Regions from separate parts of the Cloacibacillus evryensis DSM 19522 genome, predicted to be linked through region 1. Evidence: riboswitches for the same ligand, from Rfam matches in the RefSeq annotation. Region 1 holds a riboswitch; the other holds the start of a gene.
The links. Region 1 has a riboswitch for molybdenum cofactor ahead of CLOEV_RS02165 (molybdopterin-dependent aldehyde oxidoreductase). Riboswitches for the same ligand answer to the same signal wherever they lie in the genome.

Region 1 (3,771 bases):
CCCTGCACAAAGCTTGCGGCGGCGCTCCAATATGTCTGGGCAGACCTGACGGCGTTATCTTTCAGAAAGATGTCTCTCCTTGACGAAAACAGCCTCTTTGTTATAATCTTAAATGAATAAAACTGAATAATACCCCGAGTCAAAGCTCCTACAGAGAAAAATAATTCTCAATGGAGCACGACCATTGGGTGTCTTTGGAAACGAAGGTGCCTCCCGTCTGGAAAGGGGAAAGGAGATCGCGGGCGCAGCCTGTGTAATGGCCTTTTCCTCCCCCTCAGCGGAACACCAAATCTTACAGATAAGAGAGGAGGAAGTGGTTGAAATGCGCAGTTTGAAAGTCTTGATCGCGGAGTCAGATCCGCTTCTTCAAAAACTTTATTCCGATATCATCATCAATGACAGCGCCTTTACGCTGCTGAAATGCGTATCGACGGGGCCCCAGATGTTCGAGGCGATGCGCTGCGTCGATGTCGATCTCGTGCTGCTTGACCTGTTTCTGAAGGATTTCAGCGCGATAGAGGGCCTTGACGACCTTCGCAAGTCCTTTTCACGCACCGACTATATCGTCGTATCCTCGGGGGAAAACCCGGAGCTTGTCCGCAAGGCGCTCTGCGCGGGAGTTTTTGAATTTCTCGTCAAACCATTTTCCTTCGACCGTCTGCGCGCCACGCTGAAAAATTACCAGATATACCATCATTCCTTGACCGGCAGAACGCGCCCCTGGCAGCAGGAGGATCTTGACGCCCTCGTCTCGATGAAGAGCCACGACCCTTCATGGGCCAACAACCGTTCGATACCAAAGGGGCTCCAGCTTAAGTGTCTCAACGACATTGAATCCTTTCTGAAAGCGAATGAAGACACCTTCTCGGCGCAGGAGGTCGGCGAGCACCTGGGCATTTCCAGGTCGACCGCGCGCCGTTACCTTGAATTTCTCACGATGAGCGAGCGCGTCGTCGTCGAATATGCCTACCGCCGCGTAGGCCGCCCGGAAAAACGTTACCGTATGGCGCTGCTTTAGGGCTGGATCCGCCCGGCGCACGTATAGCAAAGATAATGGGGGAGAGGCGGCTCTCTTTCATTATCTTTTTTTTGAACGGCGGAAGATGCCTCCCTGTACTTTTGTGAGGCAAAAGTTTATTTTGAACTTTATGCAACTGACCTTCGTAAAAAATTTACTAAACATAAACTAATCAAAATAGCGCATAACATCTCATATCCTACCTAAATATTGCTCATTATTCTGTACTTTTGTATAATTTGAATAGAAAGTTTAGACAATTGTTGCAACTTAGTTGCAACCCCGAGTTTCATCTCCTAACGCGTGATGCCATGGAGGTGGGACCAGTGAGCCGAAGGGCTCCAAGGGTTTTTGCGGAAAACCGCGAAGCCTCCCGGGATGCGCAAAGTGTCCGAATTGGAAAGGGGTAAGTCTCGATCGTTTCGTCGGCAGGCGGGCATATCATACTCTCTTTCTTTCCAATGAAAACGCAGTCAAGGTTTTTTAATTTATTTCCGAAGTTCCCGATGCGTGGGATATGGAAAAATTTATTTCGAGAGAGGAGATTTTCAATGGCAAAGGAAATGACAGAGGCACAACTCGCGGCGAGCTATGTCATCAAGAAACTCACTATCAACGGAGTTCCGCGCCGTGTGATGGGCAAGCCGGACGTAACGCTGCTTACAGTCCTCCGCGAACAGCTCAAGATGACGGGGACGAAGCGCGGCTGCGACTGCGGCCAGTGCGGCGTCTGCAACGTCATACTCAACGGCAAGGTGGTCCGCGCCTGTATCACGCGCTGGAAGAACGTCCCCGAGTTTTCGGAGATCACGACGATCGAAGGGATAGGCACCCCCGACAATCTTCACGCCCTGCAGTGGGCGATGATAGTCTGCGGCGCGATCCAGTGCGGTTTCTGCACACCGGGCTTCATTACCTGCGGAAAGGCGCTCCTTGACCAGAACCCGAACCCGACGCGCGAAGAGGTACGCGACTGGTTCGGCAAGAACTGGATGGCCTGCCGCTGCACCGGCTACAAGCAGATAGTCGACGCGGTGATGAAGGCCGCCGCGATCCTGCGCGGTGAAGAGAAGATCGAGGATCTCGCGAAGATGTACAAGCCGGGCGACAAGGTCTGGAATTCGAGCTATCCGCGTCCGAACGCGGTGTTCAAGGCGACAGGTCTTTGGGATTTCGGCGACGACGACCGCCTGAAGCTGCCGGAGGAGTTCCTCTTCGCTTATCCCTACGCCCTTGAGGGCGTGCGCCACGCGAAGGTCAACAAGATCGACGTGAGCGAAGCCGAGAAGTGCGAAGGCGTCGTGAAGGTCTGCACCTATAAGGACGTCAAGGGCACGAACCGCCTGCGCGGCCAGATCGGCTGTGACTCCGCCGTTGTCGACGGCTGGGAGCGCCGCATCATGGTCGAGGAGGGGGACAAGATCCGCCAGTGGGGCGATATTGTCGCCGTCGTAGTCGCCGACAACGAAAAGCACGCGCGCGCGGCTGCGCAGAAGATCAAGGTCGACTATGAGCAGCTTCCCGAACTCGTCGACGTCCGCGAGGCGATCAAGGCCGACGCGGTCAGCGTCTTTGACGACTGCCCCGGCATCGACGGTATGCCGAACGCGTGGAACAAGCGCTGCTTCGCAAAGGGCGATGATCCGAGCGATATTATCGCGAACGCGCCGCATAAAGTTGACGATGAATTCTACAGCTCGCGCCAGCCCCACATGGTTCTCGAGGCCGACTGCGGATATGCGTATTACGACGACGAAGGGCGCGTGACGATCCATTCCAAATCCTGCGCCATCTACTTCGCGATAGTCAAGCTTGCCAGAGGTATCGGCCTGCCGCCGTCGAAGATCCGCATTATTGAGAACAATATGGGAGCCTCTTTCGGCTACAAGACTACGGTCACCAATGAGCAGTATCTTGCCCTCGCCCTGATGGCGACGGGGCGTCCCGTATATATGCGCGTCAATATGAAAGAGCACAACCAGCGCACACCGAAGCGCTCGCCCTCCTTTATGCATATCAGAGCCGCGGCGGACGAAAAAGGCAAACTCATCGGCGTCGATGGGACGTGCTGGATCGACCACGGCCCGTGCAGCGAGTCCGCGAACGACCTTACAAACAAGAGCGGGCAGTTCTTCTTCTCACCCTATGCGTACGACAATATGCGCGTGACGGCATATACGATCTGGACCAACCATCGCTGGAGCTCGGCCTTCCGCGCCTACGGTTCGCCGCAGATATATTGGGGCGCCGAGACCGCGATGGATATGCTCGCATACGAATGCGGCATGGACCCGTTCGATTTCCGCGAGCAGAACCTTCTCGAGTGGGAGCCGTTCACGGAGAACCCCCGCGGCCATTTCCCCTCCGGACACGCGCCGGAAGTCTTCCCGCTGCCGGAAATGATGAAGAAGGCGCGTCCCGTCTATGAAGAGATGAAGAAAAAGGCCAAAGAGCTTTCAACGCCTGAAAAGAAATACGGCGTCGGCATTTCGGTCAGCATCTACAACGCGAACGACGACGGAGCGGACGAATCCGCCAGCAACATCGAGCTGCTCAAAGACGGAAGCGTCATGATCTATAACACGTGGGAGGACCACGGACAGGGCGCGGATATCGGCACCGTGGGCACTGCGCATGAGGCGCTGAAGCCTCTCGGCATCGCCCCCGAGCAGATAAGGCTCTTTATGAACGACACCGCGCGCTGCCCGAACAGCGGCGCCGCCGCGGCGAGCCGTTCGCAGACGATGACCGGC
Region 2 (3,771 bases), 2.4 Mb from region 1:
GCGTCTGGCGAAGCCGGTCGTCAAGCCCCTCGATCGCCGTCGCCGTGTAGGCCGCCACTATCGGCGTCCCCAGGATGATCTGTCCGATCGCCATGCCTTTGACCGTAAAGAGCAGATCCCAGCCGCCGAAGGGGCCCCGCCGCGATATGAAGGCGTAAACGAGCAGGCCGATGACCACCGTCGGCAGGGCGAGCAGGGTGTCGACTGCAGTGCGGACGCAGCGCTTGCCCGGAAAATCGAAGTACCCGAGAATGAAACCCAGCGGCAGCCCCATGAGCAGTATTCCGCCCATCGAGAGCGCCGTCAGCCGCAGCGTGGTGAAAAGGATGTTCATAGTCTCCTCGTCCATTGAAAAGAGGAGCCTGAAAGCCTGTATAAATCCTTCAACTATGAAATCCATCAGATCAGTCCTTATCTCGTGTTTTACATAATTCGGGCGGACGCTTCAACGTTTTCGTCCGGCGTCCGCCCGTTATGCCGATTATATCGATTTATTAATGTCCGGAACGGATCTCGGCCTCGGGGAAGAAGAGCTGCTTGCCCTCGACCTTGAAGTTCGCGATATCTTTCTGCACCTTTGAGGAGGTGATCCAGTCGATGTACTTGAGCGCGAGATCGTACTTGGCGTTCGGATGCTTCAGGGGGCTGACCGCCATGACGCTGTACTTATTGAGCAGCTCGGGGTCGCCCTCGCAGACTATCACGAGTCCCGGCTTGCCTTTGAGTCCGGCCTCGTATTTAATGAAGGTTCCGCGGTCCGTAAGCGCGTAGCCGTTCTGCTCGTCGGCGATGTTGATCGTCTTCAGCATTCCCTGGCCGGTCTGAACATACCATTTCGCCTTGTCGAAATCCTTCACTCCCGCCGCCTTGAGGAGGCTCAGCTCCGCCGTGTGCGTGCCTGATTTGTCGGCGCGGCTGACAAGCGGCTGTCCCTTCTTCGCGATCGTGGCCAGAGCTTCCGTGACGGGCTTGCCCTTTACGCCCGCGGGATCATTCGCGGGGCCGATGAGGACGAAGTCGTTGAACATGACCTTGCGGCGGTTGGCTCCGGCGCCTTCGGCCATGAACTTGTCCTCCTGGGACGGCGCGTGGGTCAGCACGACGTCGACGTCGCCGTTGCGGCCATACTCAAGAGCTTTGCCGGTTCCGACCGAGACCCACTGGATCTCGATGCCGGTATCCTTAAGAAGAATGGGAGCGAGATAATCAAGCAATCCGGTGTTGTCCGTGCTGGTGGTGGTCGCCATCCTAAGCACGGGGGCCTTTGCCGTCGCGAGCGAGCCGAAGGCAAGCAGGCAGACGACGAGAAGCAGCGCGATAATGGAGCCTTTCCTGTTGATACGCATGGGTAAAAACCCTCCTCGTGAGATTTGTGTTGCATTACAACCTATGCTCAAAACCCGCGGGACGGAGAATAAAAGACGAAAGCGGCAAACTTCCGCGATCCCCTTTCCGCAACGGGAGACGGCCCCGTTTCCAGGACCGCCCTAACGACCGCCCTCCATAGCCGCCAGGCCGCAGGAGAGGCAGTTTCAGGGACGTATGCAGGCAACATACGCAGAACATTCGCGCGATAAAATCCGCGCCGCGGTTATTGTACACTATTTCATGCGTTTATTTCAACAAATAAAAACAAGGGAAGACAAGGGGCGTTGGGGTCGCCCCTTGCTTAAGTGGAGATTTTGTGTGTCTTTAAGCCTCTTTACGATAAAAATAAAAGGGCCGTCCCCTTTGTATAGAGTACGGCCCATAACAGATTCATCAGCCGTTCTCCTTTCCAAAGGGAGGCTGCCTCGTTTCCCAGGCAACCCTGTCGGCCTGAAAGCCATAGATCTTTTCCGTAGGCGTACAGGCTCGGAGAACCATAATTTATTTTATCATCGGGCTTATGGTACAATAAAGGAGATAAAAAGGCAAGGTCTTCCGTTCGGAATTACTAAAAATTCTTTTGAAACAAAAAAGAGGCGATGAAGATGGCGACACTGCGCATACCACCGAATATCCCCAAGCCGACGCTCCAGGAGATGCGGGAGTGCCCGATCATCAAGCAGTTTGACGACCTCGGCATCTGGTTCGGCATCAATCCGCCCTGTATCGACGCCAAGGAGATGGTGCTGCATCTATCCGACACCCCCTACACCATATATCCTTACCTGCGGCGGGCGCTGCACCGGCTGAGGCCGGCCTGGATCGTCCACACGGGTGATTTTGTGGACAACGTAAAGCTCGAGCAGCGTCCCGGGATGCTCGACCTGTATCAGAAAAGGGTGAAGGATTTTCTCTCCATCTTTGAAGAGGAGGATTACGGGGCGATCCTCGTCACAGGCAACCATGACCACGTCCCTACCCTGCTCGAGGAGCCGCACAGCGCCTCGGTTCAGGTCTGGACCGGCCCGGGACGCTTCTCGCTCGGACAGTTCAGCTTCAGCGCGGGGCACACCTACGAGGATGTGAGCGGCGAACCGGCACAGTACAATTTATACGGGCATAATCTCGAACATACCTCCGGCTGTACCGGGGAGGGGCGGATGTATCTCAACGGCCTGCAGTCGATGTACCTGATCCACATACACACCGGAGAGGTGACCTCCATCCCCTATCCGCCGGGAACGGACAGCGCGCGGCTCCAGCGCAAGCGCGTCTCATTATAAATTCATTACGGAGGAGGCAGTATAAATGATATCGCTGGCAAGGACAGGACCCGAAAGTATCGCGATGAAACTTTCCTCGGAGGTCTCCGAGATACGCCACAAGCTCGGAGCGTGGGGAACGCCGATCTCGCTCGACGCCGAAGGCGCGCTTCGGAGATACGGGCCGACGCGGAGGCTCGTGTTTCTCACCGCCCCCGCCGAAGACGGCGGGGAACTCCGCGAGACCTATGTCTCCGAAAATCCGCTGGAGCTGTTCCTCGCGACGCTGATAAACAGCCGGATGACCGGCGGCGTGGAAAGCGTTACGATGATGCCGGGCTATATCATGACGCGTCTGATGGGAGACATCGAGCGCGGCATCCGCGCGATACAGCGTGACATCGGCGGCGAGATAATAGACCGCGACCCCATATTCCGCCCGGATATACCGGGAACCTCCTCTATCATATACTTTACGCCGAGGTCGCTTGCGAAGACCATACCCATCGACGACATCTACGAAAAGGCGCTGGTAATCAATACGCGTTCAAAGGGGGCGATCGTTCAGTTCCTTTCCGTACACGGCATAGAATATCTGGGAGACGCGCTCGGCACCCCCGACTGGAACGACGTTGAAATAAAGATATGCGACTCCGACGGCCTGTTCGATCTTCATCGCCAGAGGCTCCTCACCGTGACCCAGGGGATGCAGATAGGGATCGTGCTCGAGGAGAAGTGGGAGCGCGAACAGGCTCTGACGCGGCGGACTATCCCCGTCTACATGATGAAGCTCTATACGCCGCTGGAGATCCAGGCGATCAAAAAGCTCGCGATGGGGCTGGAATATAACGACAGGGGCCAGCGCTTCGTAGACTTTGACGTCTATCACGGCGACCGTAAGATCTCGGCCTTCACGGAGCTCGAAAAAAATCCCGGCAAGACACGCAACGATATAGGCGTCATGAACCGTAATGAGATACTGAAAAGCATCGACATCGATTCGATAAACGAATTGATACGGCTGGAGGCCGAGATCGACAGACAACGCAAGCGCCCTGTGGGAGCGACAGCGGACGCGTAATTATCGATAAATTAGATATTTAATAGCTATATTTTAATGATTTCCGCCATGTATTGAAAA

Region 2: it holds a riboswitch for molybdenum cofactor, as region 1 does, so the genes downstream of both, CLOEV_RS13130 (ABC transporter substrate-binding protein) here and CLOEV_RS02165 (molybdopterin-dependent aldehyde oxidoreductase) in region 1, are expected to answer to the same signal.

The regions. Positions count from the first base shown of each region.
Region 1 covers NZ_KK073872.1:515,847-519,617, forward strand. Annotated here, with positions in the region: molybdenum cofactor riboswitch at 121-244, shown strand; gene CLOEV_RS02160 (response regulator transcription factor) at 323-1,018, shown strand; molybdenum cofactor riboswitch at 1,287-1,441, shown strand; gene CLOEV_RS02165 (molybdopterin-dependent aldehyde oxidoreductase) at 1,570-3,771, shown strand, end outside.
Region 2 covers NZ_KK073872.1:2,927,218-2,930,988, forward strand. Annotated here, with positions in the region: gene CLOEV_RS13125 (ABC transporter permease) at 1-400, opposite strand, end outside; gene CLOEV_RS13130 (ABC transporter substrate-binding protein) at 495-1,346, opposite strand; molybdenum cofactor riboswitch at 1,430-1,550, opposite strand; molybdenum cofactor riboswitch at 1,755-1,872, opposite strand; gene CLOEV_RS13135 (metallophosphoesterase) at 1,968-2,651, shown strand; gene CLOEV_RS13140 (hypothetical protein) at 2,677-3,711, shown strand.